One region of the Paenibacillus xanthanilyticus genome, then DNA from elsewhere that is predicted to be linked to it. Evidence: riboswitches for the same ligand, from Rfam matches in the RefSeq annotation. Region 1 holds a riboswitch; the other holds the start of a gene.

The links. Region 1 has a riboswitch for FMN ahead of ACFSKT_RS03830 (DMT family transporter). Riboswitches for the same ligand answer to the same signal wherever they lie in the genome.
Region 2: it holds a riboswitch for FMN, as region 1 does, so the genes downstream of both, ribD (bifunctional diaminohydroxyphosphoribosylaminopyrimidine deaminase/5-amino-6-(5-phosphoribosylamino)uracil reductase RibD) here and ACFSKT_RS03830 (DMT family transporter) in region 1, are expected to answer to the same signal.

What each region holds. Positions count from the first base shown of each region.
Region 1 covers NZ_JBHUHA010000001.1:891,089-899,100, reverse strand. Annotated here, with positions in the region: gene ACFSKT_RS03845 (helix-turn-helix transcriptional regulator) at 1-91, opposite strand, end outside; gene fabF (beta-ketoacyl-ACP synthase II) at 214-1,455, shown strand; gene ACFSKT_RS03835 (NAD(P)/FAD-dependent oxidoreductase) at 1,614-2,522, shown strand; FMN riboswitch at 2,709-2,859, shown strand; gene ACFSKT_RS03830 (DMT family transporter) at 2,995-3,954, shown strand; gene ACFSKT_RS03825 (alpha/beta hydrolase family protein) at 4,147-4,992, shown strand; gene ACFSKT_RS03820 (Gfo/Idh/MocA family protein) at 5,029-6,018, shown strand; gene ACFSKT_RS03815 (alpha/beta hydrolase) at 6,334-7,107, opposite strand; gene rnhA (ribonuclease H) at 7,273-7,896, shown strand; gene ACFSKT_RS03805 (ATP-dependent DNA helicase) at 8,002-8,012, shown strand, end outside.
Region 2 covers NZ_JBHUHA010000001.1:2,047,933-2,055,944, forward strand. Annotated here, with positions in the region: gene scpB (SMC-Scp complex subunit ScpB) at 88-705, opposite strand; gene ACFSKT_RS08605 (segregation and condensation protein A) at 674-1,456, opposite strand; gene ribH (6,7-dimethyl-8-ribityllumazine synthase) at 1,505-1,975, opposite strand; gene ACFSKT_RS08615 (bifunctional 3,4-dihydroxy-2-butanone-4-phosphate synthase/GTP cyclohydrolase II) at 2,192-3,409, opposite strand; gene ribE (riboflavin synthase) at 3,425-4,102, opposite strand; gene ribD (bifunctional diaminohydroxyphosphoribosylaminopyrimidine deaminase/5-amino-6-(5-phosphoribosylamino)uracil reductase RibD) at 4,138-5,247, opposite strand; FMN riboswitch at 5,394-5,606, opposite strand; gene ACFSKT_RS08630 (hypothetical protein) at 5,763-6,107, opposite strand; gene ACFSKT_RS08635 (peptidylprolyl isomerase) at 6,275-6,706, opposite strand; gene lysA (diaminopimelate decarboxylase) at 6,829-8,012, opposite strand, start outside.

The DNA.
Region 1 (8,012 bases):
CGGCCGGAAGGCCGGCCGTCTCCGGCGTCAGGCGGGCGCGAGCCGCCTTCAAGAATGCCGACAGCGCTTGCAGCCGGGTGGGTTGATGCATGCGGATCCCTTCTTTCGTGACGTAAGCTGGTAGCACTTATACTAGGATAAACAACAACTTGTAATAGGATAACATAGATGGCAAGATTACATCCATAAGAGGCTGGAAGGGGATGGGTGGACATGGAAAGAGTCGTTATTACGGGCATGGGTATCGTATCGCCGCTGGGCAACAGCGTTGACGCGTTCTGGGACAAGCTGACGCGAGGGGAATCGGGCGTGCGGGCGATCGAATCGTTCGATACGGCAGGCCATAAGGCGAGGATTGCCGGCACCGTGCGTGATTTCGACGCTCAGGCGTTATTCGGGACGAAGGAAGCACGGCGGATGGACCGGTTCTGCCAGTTCGCGCTTGCGGCCGCCGATCAAGCGTTGGCACATGCCGCGCTGGACCTTGCGAGCATCGACAAGGAGCGTCTTGGCGTCTATGTCGGGTCGGGCATCGGCGGCATCCACACGCTGACGGAGCAGCACGCGACGCTGCTTGGCAAAGGCCCGGGCCGCGTCAGTCCGACGCTCGTGCCGATGATGATCGCGAACATGGCAGCGGCCATGATCAGCATCCGGTTGGGCGCGCTCGGCCCGACGCTCGCGCCGGTGACGGCTTGCTCGATCGGCAACACGGCGATCGGAGAGGCGTATCACCGCATCCAATCCGGAAGAACGGACGTCATCTTCGCCGGCGGTTCGGAGGCGGCCGTCTCCGAGATTGCAACGGCAAGCTTCGCGAACGCGACCGCCGTGTCCACGCGCAATGACGAGCCGGAGCGGGCGAGCCGACCGTTCGACGCCGGCCGCGACGGGTTCGTCCTCGGCGAAGGCGCGGCCATACTCGTGCTGGAATCGCTGACGCACGCCCGCGACCGCGGGGCGCCGATACTCGCCGAAGTGATCGGTTACGGGGCGAGCTCCGATGCGTATCATATTGTCGCGACCCATCCGGAAGGCGAAGGCGCCTACCGCGCCATGCGCGAAGCGATTCGGGAAGCGGGCATTGGGCCGGAGGAAGTGGACGTCATCAGCGCGCATGCGACGAGCACGGAGCTGGGCGACCGCTCCGAGACGATGGCGATCAAGCGCTTGTTTGGCGAAGCCGCCTACCGCATCCCGGTGACCGCGAACAAATCGATGACCGGCCATATGCTCGGCGCTGCCGGAGGAGCGGAAGCGATCGCGCTCGTGCAGAGTTTGCGAACCGGCATTATTCCGCCGACGATCAACCAAGAGACGCCCGATCCCGATTGCGATCTGGACGTCGTGCCGAACGAGGCGCGGCGGGCCGAGCTGCGAATCGGCATCTCGAATTCGTTCGGATTCGGCGGCCATAACGCCGTTATCGTGATCAAGCGCTGGGTAGAACAATAACCATGAACGAGCGGTTGCCATTCCGGATGGCGACCGCCTTTTTGCTTGCACGAGTATTTAAAAATCGTCAAAGGGGAATGAAAACAGGCGCAGCTGCCATATTTATCTATATTGCGGAATTAGGGGGCAAGGGATCGGACAAGTGAAGGAGGAGAACTATGCGGTATGATTGCGCGATTCTCGGCGGGGGGCCGGCCGGATTGAACGCCGCGCTCTTGCTGGGGCGCGCCAGAAGAGAGGTGCTGCTGCTCGACGACGGGCAGCCCCGTAACCGGGTGACGCGGGCATCGCACGGTTTCCTGACTCGGGACGGCGTACAGCCTGCCGAGTTTCGAAGACTCGCGCACGAGGAGCTGGCACGTTATCCATCCGTCGCCGCAGCGCGTCAGAAGGTCATCCGCGTGAATCGGTCGCCATCGGGATTTTCGCTGCAGACCGCAAGCGGCTCGCAATACGAGGCTGGACGAATCATTTTGGCAACGGGGCTGGCGGAGTCCTTCCCGGACATCGAGGGCTTCGGCGATTTCTATGGCAGCAGCTTGTTCAATTGCCCGTACTGCGACGGTTGGGAGCTGCGCGACAAGCGGCTCGTGCTCGTGTCCGAGAGCGCTGGCGCGTTCCATACGGCCAAGCTGCTCTACAACTGGAGCAAAGATCTAATCGTCTGCACCAATTGGCAGACGAATTTGTCGGCCGAGCAGCAGATCGCGCTGCACCGGAGAGGCATCAGCGTGTATACGAAGCCGATCGCAAGGTACGAGGGGAGAGACGGGCAGCTCGAGGCCATCCGGTTCAAGGACGGGACGTCGATTGCGCGAGATGGCGGCTTCGTGACGCCGAGATTCGCGCAGAAGAGCGATTTCGGCGAGCAGCTGGGCTGCGAATTGAATGCGTTCGGCGCCATCGTTACCGACGCGTTCGGCCGAACGAGCGCGCGAGGCGTCTACGCCGCCGGCGATTCCTCGGTCGTCTCGCCGTCCCAGCTGGTCATTGCCGCCGCGGAAGGCAGCAGGGCCGCGATGGGCGTGAACGCCGATTTGACGGAAGACGTTTTTCGGGACGCCTAACAATCGAACCTGCGTTGTCGATGGCATTCCGAATTCAACGTTGTCATGCGGCGACTGAGCAATCGCCGGAAGTCGCGTCCACGCGCCGCTTATTTATTCATAGTGCAGCACTTTGAATTGTGGGCTAGACATTTTGAGAAGAAAGTAATAAACTATAGAAAGTGAAGTGGCATTGCAAAATCTAATATCGATCTTCGGGGTAGGGTGCAATTCCCGACCGGCGGTAACTTTCACATGGAGGAAAGAAGCCCGCGACTCCTCTTCCCGTCAGCGGGCGGGGGACTGATTTGGTGCGAATCCAAGGCCGACGGTATAGTCCGGATGGTAGAAGATCAGCTGTAAATTTGCGGGGGACTCGTCTCGTCTAAAGAGGCTAATCCGCAGGTTTATTTGACTGGCCCCGTTTTGCGCATGACGCGCAAGACGGGGCCTTCTTCCTTCATGTCCCTGGATCCAGAAGGGGTAATTATTCATGAGTACCGTATCGGTAACACCTGTTCTGCGAACCAAGCGCGGCCTGCCCGCGTTCTGGCTCGTCGTCATCGGCGCCGCGTTATGGGGCGTCGACCCGCTGTTCCGCATCTTGCTGCTGGAGCATCTGACTTCCACGCAGATCGTTCTGCTGGAACACGCGATTCTGTTCCTCTTCGCCGCGCCCGTCCTATGGAGCCGCCGCGGCGAGCTTAGCGGCCTGCGGCTATCGCATGTCGGCGCGCTGCTGTTCGTGTCATGGGGCGGCTCGGCGATCGCCACGATCCTGTTCACGAAGGGGCTGGCGAGCGGCGATCTGAACGCGGTTCTGCTGCTGCAGAAGCTTCAGCCGCTATTCGCGATTTTGCTCGCGCGCTGGCTGCTGAAGGAGCATCTGCCTCGCAGGTTCGGCTTCTTGTTCGTGCTGGCGCTGTTGGGCACGTATCTCCTGACCTTCGGGTTCTCGATTCCCCAAAGCGGCGCCTCCGACTTTATTCAGATCGGCAGCATGTTCTCGATCGGCGCCGCGCTGCTATGGGGCGGCTCCACCGTGATGGGCCGTTACATGCTGGGCAAAATGTCCTACGAGACGGTCACCTCGCTTCGGTTCATCCTGGCGCTGCCGCTGCTGTTCGTCCTCACGCTGACGCAGAGCCACGGATGGACGATGCCGGCCGAAGGGCGCGATACGGGGCTGCTCGTCCTTAATTTGGCGCTTTCGGCGCTGCTGCCCGGGCTGTTCAGCATGCTGCTCTACTACAAAGGGCTGAGCACGGTGAAGGCCTCTTACGCCACGCTGGCGGAGCTCAGCTTCCCGATGGTCGGCGTCATTATTAACTGGGTCGTCTTCGATCAAATGATCTCGTTCCCGCAGTTGATCGGCTTCATGTTGATCTGGACGACGCTGTTCGCGATCTCGTGGCAGCAGGACGAACCCGAGAAACCGGCACCGAAGCCATAAATTCAAATATTGCGCATGCAGAGCGCGCCTCGATAGAGGCCGCTCTTTTTCTACATATATAGCAACGAAAATGTTCACAATTTGCTTCAAAACCAATCCGCTCGCCAGGTGAAAATTGATTACCCGTGGAGAATCAATCTTTGGTAAGATAGTGAAACGCGGCAGGCATAGACGAGGCAAGGAGGAAGGATCATGGATCAACAACCGCTTGATACGGCTTCTTTCGAGTTCGCGCTCGAACGGGATTTGACCATTCGAGGCGAAGTGCGCGCGACCGGCGAGGAAGGACGCAGACCGGTCGTGCTGCTCGTCCACGGCTTCAAAGGCTTTAAGGATTGGGGATTCTTCCCGTATGCCGCCGAGCGGCTGGCGCAAAGCGGGTTCGCGGTCGTGACGTTCAATTTCAGCTGCAACGGAGTCGGCCAATCCGATTTCGACGAGCTGCACAAATTCGGACGGAATACATACAGCCGGGAACAGGCGGATTTGTCCGCGCTGCTCGAGCGTTTGCAGGCCGGCGACTTGCCGCTGTCGGATCGGATGGACGCGTCGCGGATCGCGCTGGTCGGCCACAGCCGTGGCGGAGGCAACAGTCTGATTGCCGCGGCCAGCCATCCGGATGCATGCCAAGCGGTCGTAAGCTGGAACGGGATCGCCGACGCCAATCTGTTCGGAGACGAGTTCCGAGAGCAGGTGCTTCGCGACGGGATCGGCTATGTGGAGAACGCGCGCACGAAGCAGCAGATGCCGATTACGGCGGGGTTCTTCGAGGATTTGGCGCAAAACCGCGAGCGGTTCGACATCCTTAAGGCCATCGCGAGCTTGACGGTGCCGGTGTTAACGATTCAAGGCGACCAGGATGCGCCGCGGCTCGTCCTCGGTCATGAACGACTCCGTCAGGCCGCGCCGGATCAGCGGCATTTGCGGATTGAAGGCGCGAACCATACCTTCGGCGCGGTCCATCCGTTCGCCGGCCCGACGCCGCATCTCGAGCGTGCGCTGGAATTAACCGTCGATTTTCTTCAGGAACATCGGTAACATTCATGATCAAATCAAGCAACAGGAGCGAATAGAATGATTCGATTCGGCATAATTGGCACCAACACGATAACGGAGAAATTCGTGAAAGCAGCGAGACTGGCGGAAGGCGCGGAAATCGCGGCCGTCTATTCGCGCACGGAAGCGCGGGCGAACGAATACGCGGACAAGCTGGGGATCGAGCATCGGTTCACGTCGCTGGACGAGATGCTCCAAAGCGACGTGATCGACGCCGTCTATGTGGCAAGTCCCAACGCTTATCACGCCGGGCAATCGATCGCAAGCATGGAGCACGGCAAGCACGTCTTGTGCGAGAAGCCAGCCGCATCCAACGCGCGCGAGCTGCGCGAGATGATCGAGACGGCCAAGCGGAACAACGTTTTGTTCATGGAGGCGCTGAAGTCGACGTTGACGCCGAACTTTACCGCCATCCGGAACAATCTGCACAAGATCGGACGCGTTCGCCGCTTCTTCGCGAGCTACTGTCAGTATTCTTCGCGTTATGACGCCTACAAGCAGGGAACGGTCTTGAACGCATTCAAGCCGGAGCTGTCCAATGGCTCGCTAATGGATATCGGCGTCTATTGCGTGTATCCGACCGCCGTGCTGTTCGGCAAGCCGAGCGCGGTACAAGCGGAAGCATACATGCTCGAATCCGGCGTCGACGGCAACGGCAGCCTGATTTTGAAATACGGCGACCTGGATGCGGTGCTGATGTATTCCAAGATCTCGAATTCCTATGTACCGTCGGAAATTCAAGGCGAGGAAGGCAGCATCGTCATCAACCACATCAGCGAGCCGAGCCAGGTCCGCATTCATTATCGGGACGGACGGGTAGAGGACATCACCGACTCGAAGCAGATCGAAGATAACATGATGTACGAGGTGCGGGAATTCGTCTCTCTGCTCGCCCAGGGCAAGCTGGAATCCGAAGTCAATTCCCATGCCAGCTCGCTCACGGCCATGGAAGTGATGGATGAAGCGCGCAAGCAGATCGGTCTCGTCTTTCCGGCGGATGCGAACTAATGTCTAGTTGACCCGCTGTTGGCGCAGCTGTCGGTCATAAATCGCAGCTTGCGCGCATAGATATGATAACGGGAAACGTAAGGCGTATAGTTGGACATCGGCATGGGAGAGGGCCGGCTGAAGGAGCATGACGAACGCATGGAGGGAATGCCATGAGTGCCGATCTGCTCATTCAACTGCTGATTCTGGTCATCATGATGATCGAGCTTGCCACCAAATCCGACAAATCGTAAACAGGCCAAAACCGACGGAGCAGGATGCGCCGCCGGTTTTTGTCTGCCTATAAGATCGCATACGCGAATTCGGGCATGCTCGCTAATCGCGTCCGGCCTGGACAAGCAGCCGCGCGAGCTTGTCGGGCTGCACGTACGCCGGCGTCATATGATCGCCATGGCCTTTGATAAGGCGGAATTGACCAAGCCTGCTCGAGAAATGCGGATGCCAGCCGGTGTCGTCGAATTGAGGAAGGACGTTATCTTCCGTCAGATAGAGATAGCTCTTCGGCACTTGCAGCGCATAGAATCGCTTCAAATCCAAGGCCTCCCGAAACGGGGCTGCCGGCTCGGGGGGAGAATGGCGGTGTATATCATGCGCCGTCGGCAGATCCGCGGTATTGACGAATGCGTCACGGAAGTACGGGAATGGGAGCGCGATCGTGTTATCCGCGGAGGCGGATGCCAGCTGCAGGAAGAAGTCGACGGCTTCCTTGGGCAGAACGTCGGCCATCGATTGGCCGTCGTTCAGGACGAAGGCATTCCAGAATACAAGCCGCTTGAGCCGGTCCGGGACAAGCTCGGCCGCCTTCTGAATGATGGTGCCGCCGAAGCTGTGTCCGACCAGCACGACATCCTGGAGCTGCTTGCCGGCGATGTAATCGCCTACGGCCGTGCTCATCTGAGCATGGGTGACGTTCTTGTTCGGATCGCCTCCATGACCGGGATATTCCGGCGCATGGACCGTATGGCCCATCTGCCGTAGCGCGGCCGCGGTGCCGTTCCAGAACCCGGCATCGGCCCATGATCCATGCACAAGCACGAACGTCATCGGCTCGGAGCGGACGGGTGCCGCATGGGCGGAAATGATACTCATCTCGGACATTCTCCTTTTTGCGGTAGAATAGACGCTATAGGGATAGGTATGCGCGCGATCCTGGAACGATGCGGCCAGTCTTTGCGGATACGGCGTATCAACGGTTCGTATGGCGGTGATCGCGGCAAACTAGCGCAGCAGAAATTATTTAATGAGGTGAATGAATTGGCGAAATCGAAATATTACGTCGTATGGGCGGGCCGCAAGCCCGGCATCTACACGACTTGGGCGGACTGCCAGAAGCAGACGACGGGGTTCTCGGGGGCGCGCTTCAAGTCGTTCGAGTCGAAGGCCGAAGCCGAGGCGGCGTACGCCGGGGAAGCGAGCGAGCGTGCCGCGACGTCGGCGGCCCGCGGCACGGGGGCTGCGGCTGCGAAGGAGGAGATAGTCGCGAACAGCATCTCCGTCGACGTCGGCAGCAAGGGCAATCCGGGCATCGTGGAATATAAGGGCGTCGATACGGTAACGGGAGCCGTTCTGTTCGAGCACCCTCCGATCGCCAAAGGGACGAACAATCTCGGCGAGTTCCTCGCGATTGTCCACGCGCTGCGGCTTATTCAGGAGCAAGGCTTGGAGAAGATCGTGTATTCCGATTCGCAGACGGCGATGCTTTGGGTCAAGAACCGCGCCGTGAATACGAATCTGGCCCGCGACGCGTCGACCCGTGAGATTTGGACGCTGGTCGACGAAGCGCTCGATTGGTTGAAGCGCCATCCCGCACATGCGCCGGTGCGCAAGTGGAATACGGCGGCCTGGGGCGAGATCAAGGCCGACTATGGGCGGAAATAACGGGCTGCGGGAAATAAGCACATTCGCGCATCATTTTCCCGTCCGCTCGTTTTGCGGTATAATGGTGAAATGTTTTCAACGCTACGAGACGGGGGCACGTCCTGATTGAGTACTTA
Region 2 (8,012 bases), 1.2 Mb from region 1:
CCCTCTGCTTCCTGTTATAGTCGGCTATAGTATGGATCAAGCGTACAGATCTCATGCGCCCTGCGGCTTTTGCCCGCCAGCGTAGTTCTATTTCTTATCCGCCCCGGCCGGCGGCATCTCTTCGAGCGTCATCTGGCGTTCTTCCAGCTTCTCGAACAACAGCTGCGTTTGTTCGTCCAACGAGTCGTCGTCCACCGAAGCCGGCTCCGGCAGCGATTCCAGACTCGGCAAGCTGAAGTAGTCGAGGAACGACTTCGTCGTCCCGTATAGGATCGGTCGTCCGATCGCCTCGGCGCGCCCCACCTCTTCGATCAAATCTTTGGATACAAGCGTGGCGATGGCGCGGTCGCTCTTCACGCCGCGGATCTCTTCGATATCGATACGCGTAATCGGCTGTCGATAAGCGACGATCGACAGCGTCTCGAGCGCCGCTTGGGAAAGACTCGAACGGGTCGGCGAATACGCCATCCGCTCGAAATAAGCCGCGTGATCCGGGTTCGTCGTCAGCCGGAACGCGCCGGCGACGAGCGACATTTGGATGCCCCGTTTCTTCTTCTTCAGCTCGGCCATCAGCTCTTTGGCGATATCGTGGGCAACGGCGGCATCCGTTTGTAAAATGTCGGCCAGCTGCTTGGCGGTCAAGCCCTCATCCCCCGCCATGAACAGCAAACCTTCAATAACTGTCTTCCACTTCGAGTAATCCACCTTCTGCCGCTTCCCCTCTCCAATTGATTACGATATCGTCAAACAGCCCATGCTGGTAGCAGCGGATATGCTTCATCTTCATCAGCTCAAGCAGGGCAAGGAACGTCACGACGATCTCGTGACGGCTCATTTCCTGCTTGATTAATTTCGAGAATCGGACCGTCTCGTGCTGACGCAGCACCTCGACGATGTCGCGAATACGATCCTTCACCGAAATTTCGTCCCGGTGCACGGTCGCCACCACATTGCGGCGCGAGGCCCGCTTCAACGCCTTCTGGAACGCCTTGATCAGATCGCCGATATGCAGCCCTTTCACCGGGTTGTCCGGAATGACCGGCATATACGGCGTCAAATCCTCGGCTTCCTTCGTATACACGAGACTTCGCGCGAATTCCATGCCGCGGAGTTCCTCCGCGATCTGCTTGAACTTCCGATACTCCACCAGCTTGGCAATCAGCTCGTCGCGGGGATCGAGCTCGCCTTCGTCCTGCCAGTAGTCGAATTCTTCTTCGATGACCGGAGGTTTCGGAAGCAATTGCTTGCTCTTTATCGACAGCAGCGTGGCCGCCATGACGAGAAACTCGCTGGTTACCTCAAGCTCCAGCTCCTGCATCGCATTCAAGTAGTCCATATATTGATCCGTGATTTCGCTGATGGACACCTCGTGAATGTCGATCTCCGCCTTGTCAATCAAGTGAAGAAGCAGGTCAAGCGGACCTTCAAAAGACTCCAGTTTGTATGTCACCGACATGTTGCGGCTGCCTCCTGCGTAATTTTTGCTTGCGTTTTGGGGGCTTGGTTAGCCCTTAAGCTGCTTCGTCAGATTCGCCATCTCGATGGCGCTGATCGCCGATTCCCAGCCCTTGTTGCCCGCCTTCGTGCCCGCGCGCTCGACCGCCTGCTCGATCGAGTCCGTCGTCAGCACGCCGAAGATCGTCGGCACGCCGGTCTTCAGCCCTACCGCCGCCACGCCTTTGGCCGCTTCGTTGCAGACGAAATCAAAGTGCGGCGTGGATCCGCGAATGACCGCGCCGAGTGTAATAACGGCGTCGTATTTGCCGCTCTCCGCCATCTTCTGCGTAATCAGCGGAATTTCGAATGCGCCCGGCACCCAGGCGATCTCCACTTCATTATCGTCCACGCCATGACGCTTCAACGCGTCCAGCGCGCCGCTCAGCAGCTTGCTTACAATAAATTCGTTGAAACGGCCAACGACGATCCCGTAGCGCAGTCCTTGCGAAACTAAGTGTCCTTCGTATATATGTGGCATAATTTCCGTCATCCTCTCATGGGTCGTATTAATCTGAACGCAAATCAATCCGCTTTAGCTGAATGCTGCATTCCCAATCTTTCGATTGTGAACGCAAACCAATCCGCTTAGCTGAATGCTGCATTCCCAATCTTTCGATTGTGAACGTAAACCAATCAGCTTCTTGCTGAATGCTGCATTCCCAATCTTCAGATTGTGAACGCAAACCAATCAGCCTTAAATTTCAAATTCAAGCAAATGTCCGAGCTTCGCTTTCTTCGTATGCAAGTAATCCGTATTGTCCGCTTTCGTCTCCGTCTGAATCGGAACACGCTCCACCACTTCGAGCCCGTAGCCTTCCAAACCGCGAATCTTGCGCGGGTTATTCGTCATGAGCCTCATTTGGCTGACGCCGAGATCTTTCAAAATTTGCGCGCCGATGCCGTAATCGCGCAGGTCGGGGGCGAATCCCAATTTAATATTCGCGTCGACCGTGTCGAATCCCTGCTCCTGCAGCGCATAGGCTTTCAATTTATTGATAAGCCCGATGCCACGACCTTCCTGGCGCATGTACAGCAGCACGCCGCTGCCCGCTTCCTCGATTTGCCGGAGCGCTGCGGCTAGCTGAGGCCCGCAATCGCAGCGGTGAGAGTGGAACGAATCCCCGGTTAGGCATTCGGAATGCACGCGCACGAGCGTCGGTTGATCCGGGGCGATTTCGCCTTTTACGAGCGCCACATGCTCCTTGCTGTCGACGTCGTTCGTATACGCAACGGCGCGGAACGTGCCGAAATCCGTCGGCAGATTCACGTCTACGGCGCGGTGGACGAGCTTCTCCTTTTTATTGCGGTATTCGATCATGCCCTCGATGGAGATTAGTTTCAGCCCATGACGCTTCTTGAACTCCACCAAGTCCATCAGTCTGGCCATCGTACCGTCTTCTTTGATGATCTCGCAAATCACGCCCGCCGGAGCGGAACCGCACATCCGAGCCAGGTCGATGGCCGCTTCCGTATGCCCAGCCCTGCGCAGCACGCCGCCGGCTCTTGCGATGAGGGGGAAGATGTGGCCCGGGCGGCGGAAGTCGGACGGCTTGGCGGACGAATCGATCAGCGCCTGGATCGTCTGCGACCGTTCGCCGGCCGATATCCCCGTCGAGGTCGTGACGTGGTCGACGGACACCGTGAACGCCGTCCCATGGTAATCCGTATTATGCGTGACCATCGGCGGCAGGTCCAGCTCCTCCGCCCGCTCTTGCGTAATCGGCACGCACACGAGCCCGCGGGCTTCCGAAATCATGAAGTTGATGACCTCGGGCGAAGTCTTGTCCGCAAGCGCGATCAGATCGCCTTCGTTCTCCCGGTCTTCGTCGTCCACTACGATAATGCACTTACCTTCGCGCAAATCCTGCAGCGCGTCTTCAATCGGGTCGAATATCGTTTGGTCCGTTGTCATGCTTGTTCACTCTCCCTAGAAAAAACCGTTCTCGGCGAGAAAAGCCGCCGTTAATCCGCCGCTCTTCTTCCGGTTCTGCTCGCCGTCTTGCCCCGCGGCTCCCGGATAGCGCAGCAGATGGTCCACGTATTTACCCAGCACGTCGCCTTCGATATTGATGACGCTGCCGGGCTGCTTCAATTGAAGCGCGGTCTCCCGCAGCGTATGCGGGATGATGGAGACGGAAAACTCGTTGTCGCTCCGGTCGATAACCGTCAAGCTGATTCCGTCTAGCGTGACCGACCCTTGCGCGATGACATAACGCATCAGCGACGCGTCGTGGGGCTGAATCGTAAAGACGACCGCGTTCGCATCCGGCGTTCGCGCCATGATCGTGCCCGTCCCGTCGACGTGTCCCTGGACGATATGGCCGCCGAATCGTCCGCCAGCCTGCATCGCGCGCTCGAGATTGAGCCGCTCGCCCGGACGCATATCCTTCAAATTCGTATGACGAAAGGTCTGCGGCATGACGTCGACGGTAAACGAAGCGGCGTCGAAATCCGTCACGGTCAAGCACACCCCGTTCACGGCGATGCTATCGCCGTCCTTCACGTCACCCAGCACGCGCGACGCCTCGATCGTCAGCTTCATGGCCTCGCCTTGCTTGTAGGAACGCTTGAGCGTCCCTACTTCTTCAATCAATCCCGTAAACAAGTTACTCCCCCTCCCGCTCCAATCGCGATCCGGATTCAGCGATCCGCGTACTTCGGATAGCCGGTTAGGCAATAATCGTCGCCGACCTGCTCCATCGTCACGCCGGTCAGGCCGATCGCCTCGCTCATTCGTTCAAAGCCGCCGAAGGAGAAGGCTTCCGGAGCGGCGTCGCCGCCGATAATCTTCGGCGCGATAAACAGCATGATCTTATCGATCAGGCCGAGCTCCAGCATGGCGCCGTTCAGCTTGCCGCCGCCTTCGAGCAGAATCGAGCCGATCTCAAGCTCCCCAAGCTTCGTCATGGCGATCTCCAGATCGACTTGTTCGCCCACACCGCACGCCAGCACTCGCGCTCCTGCGGATTCAAGCGCGGCTCGCCGCTTCTCGTCCGCCCCTCCGACCGTCAAGATAATAACGGGGACGTCCTTGTTATGAAACAGGCGGGAAGTCACCGGCAGCCTTAGTTTGGAATCCACGATAATGCGAGCCGGATGCACCGCAGGCACACTGAGCCTTGTCGTTAGCTCCGGATCGTCGGCGAGCGCGGTCTGTACGCCGACCATAATGCCCATATGCTGGTGCCGAAGCGTATGTACCTGTTCACGGGCCGCCGGGCCGCTGACATAGCGGCTGTCGCCGGTCTTCGCGGCGATTTTGCCGTCCAGCGTCATCGCGGTCTTAAGCGTCACGAACGGCTTGCGCGTCGTAATGAATTTGTTGAATTTCTCGTTCATCCGCTCCGAAGCTTCGCCGAGCAGGCCGACCTCGACGTCGATTCCCGCCTCTTGCAGCCGCTTCACGCCCCGGCCAGCGACCATCGGATTCGGATCCGTGCAGGCGACGACGACGCGGGATACGTTAGCCTCGATTAGCCGCTCGCAGCATGGAGGCGTCTTGCCGTGATGGCTGCACGGCTCGAGCGTCACATAAGCGGTAGCGCCTTCGGCTTGGTCGCCGGCCATGCGCAGCGCATGCACTTCGGCGTGACCTTCGCCGCGCTTCAGATGGGCGCCGAGTCCGACGATGCGGCCTTCCTTGACGATGACGCAGCCGACGACCGGATTAATGTCGGTCTGGCCGCTTGCTTTCGCCGCCATATCCAAGGCGAGCTGCATATAGTATGCGTCATTTAACACGATCGACAAAATAAAAACACCCCTATCCGCATGAAGCCGACGGGGTGATGGGAGTGACACAAGGAAACAGCACAAGAACACGCTCAAATAAAACCTATGACTGCGTGAAAAAAAGAACAAGTCGCCAGGTTATATCGTTGAACGGTATACGCTGCCGCCCCCTTCTCCCATCCAGACTATACTGTCGGTCCCGGAATCACACCGGGTCCACCGTCCATTCGCCGCCGCTCTCGCAAGTCGAGAAGCGTCACGCGAGCTGTCCGGGTCACGGACTGACAAGCTCGTTATCGGCTCGCATGCGAGATGCGTGGCCGAAACCGCCCTTGATCACCGCCGGTTGGGAATTTCACCCTGCCCCGAAGGTAAGCTGCAATACTTTGACAAAATGTTACCACTCCCCCTGAAAAAAAGCAACCAGCTTCCCTTTCTGCAGTATCGTCGGCCCTTCGGCGCGCGGATGCGGCCAGCAGAAAAAAGCTCGGCGCCTATCGGGCGGCCGAGCGTCAATTTCATGGTATTTCGGTTCACTTGTATCCGGGTAAGTAGTGGTTCTGATTCTCCAGCTTCGGCAAAATGTCCATCGACTCGATATGCGCCTTCGTCTCAGGCGTGCCGATCTTGTAAATATACGCATAGAGCATCTCCAAATGCTCGCTGAACCGGTCCGTCGCTGGGTCGCGCTCGGCGGACTTGTACGGGATCGCGGCCCTCACATGCGTCAGCTGATCATCCTTGTCCTCCTGCTCGAGCAGCTTCTCCAGCGCGAGCAGCTCCTCCTCGTTTGCGTATATTGTCAGCTGCTCCGCGATCGACGGCGCTGTCTCGATCGTCCGGGCGGATACCGACATATAGTATCGACTGCGTTCCATAAGCTCAGCTCCCCCTTCAACTCTTGCTCGGCACGGGTAGACCGCCCTTCATTAGGCGCCCGTTGCCGGTCTTCGATAGTTGTTAATACACGGCCAAGCTGCTCCCGAAACAGAAAATCCCCCGCGCGGTTGTCACCGCTGCGGGGGATTCGTTCACTCCGGCTTGCTTACACTTCGACGACTTCGACTTTCTCCATCTTCACGCCGTTCTTGAACGTGTCGACGTGCTCCATGCCTTTTGCCACTTTACCGAACACGGTATGTCCGCCGTCCAGATGAGGCTGCGGCTGGTAACAGATGTAGAACTGGCTGCCGCCTGTATTGCGTCCGGCGTGCGCCATCGCGAGCGTGCCGCGCTCGTGCTTGTTCGGGTTGATCTCGCAGTTGATCGTATAGCCCGGGCCGCCTGTGCCCATGCCGTTCGGGCAGCCGCCTTGCGCGACGAAGCCCGGAATGACGCGGTGGAACGTAAGACCGTTGTAAAAGCCCTCGTTTGCCAGCTTCTCGAAGTTTGCAACTGTATTAGGCGCGTCTTGATCGAACAGGTCCAGTACGACTTCCGCTCCGTCCGCCATCGTGATTTTCGCTTGTTTTGCCATTGAAATCCACCCTTTCGGTTATCTAAACATTGCCATTATAGCAGAAAGCGTCCCCGATAAAAAGCTTGTCCCCCGGCGAACGCCGCATGAAGCGGCCGTAAGCACCGGGGGACGGAAGCGAATTATTGGACCGCGGACGCTTTCTTCATTCGCGCCGGCAAAATATCGTTGCCCACAATGTCGTCCAGCGACTCGCGCTTGACGACCAGATCCGAGTGGCCATCCTTCACGAAGACGACGCTCGGACGGCGAATCCGGTTATAGTTGCTCGCCATCGAATAGTTGTAGGCGCCCGTGCACAGCACCGCGAGCAGATCGCCCGTCTGCGGCTTCGCCAATACGCAATCGATGATCAGCTTGTCGCCGCTCTCGCAGCATTTGCCGGCGACCGTCACGGTCTCTTCGGCAGCGTCGTCCGCCCGATTCGCGATAACGGCTTCGTACTTGGACTCGTAGAGCGCCGGACGCGGGTTGTCGGTCATGCCGCCGTCAACGGCGATGTACTTGCGCACGCCGGGAATATCTTTGCTTGTCCCGATCGTGTAGAGCGTCGTGCCGGCATCGCCGACGATGCTGCGGCCAGGCTCCACCCAAATTTCCGGAATGGGATAGTTTGCCGCGCCGAAGTTGTCTTTGATCGCGTCCGTAATCGCCTTGACGTAGGTTGCGACCGGCAGCGGCGTGTCGCCTTCCACATAGCGGATGCCGAAGCCGCCGCCCAGATTGATAACGGGGAACGTTACACTCAGTTCATCCCGAACGAGCAGGGCGAATTGCGCCACTTTGCTCGCCGCTACCTCGAAGCCGTCGACCTCGAAGATTTGGGAGCCGATATGGGAATGGACGCCGAGCAGCTCCAGATTCGGCAGCTCATGCGCTTCCCGCACCCCGCGGAACGCAGCGCCGCTTTCAACGTCGAACCCGAATTTGGAATCTTGCTGGCCGGTCGAAATATACTCATGCGTATGCGCTTCGACGCCCGGCGTAACGCGGAGCAGTACGTTTACTTTCATCCCTTTATCGCCGGCCAGCGCGTTCAAGAGGGCCAGCTCGTCGAAGTTATCCACGACGAAGCAACCGATCTCGGCGTCCAGCGCCATCAAAATCTCGTCCGGCGTCTTGTTGTTGCCATGGAAATGGATGCGATGCGCCGGGAATCCGGCCTTCAGCGCGGTATACAGCTCGCCGTCGGAGACGACGTCCAGCGACAGGCCTTCCTGCTCCGCGATCGCGCACATCGCCATGACGCTGAACGCCTTGCTGGCATACGCAACCTGGAATTTCAAGCCCGATGCCTTGAATGCCT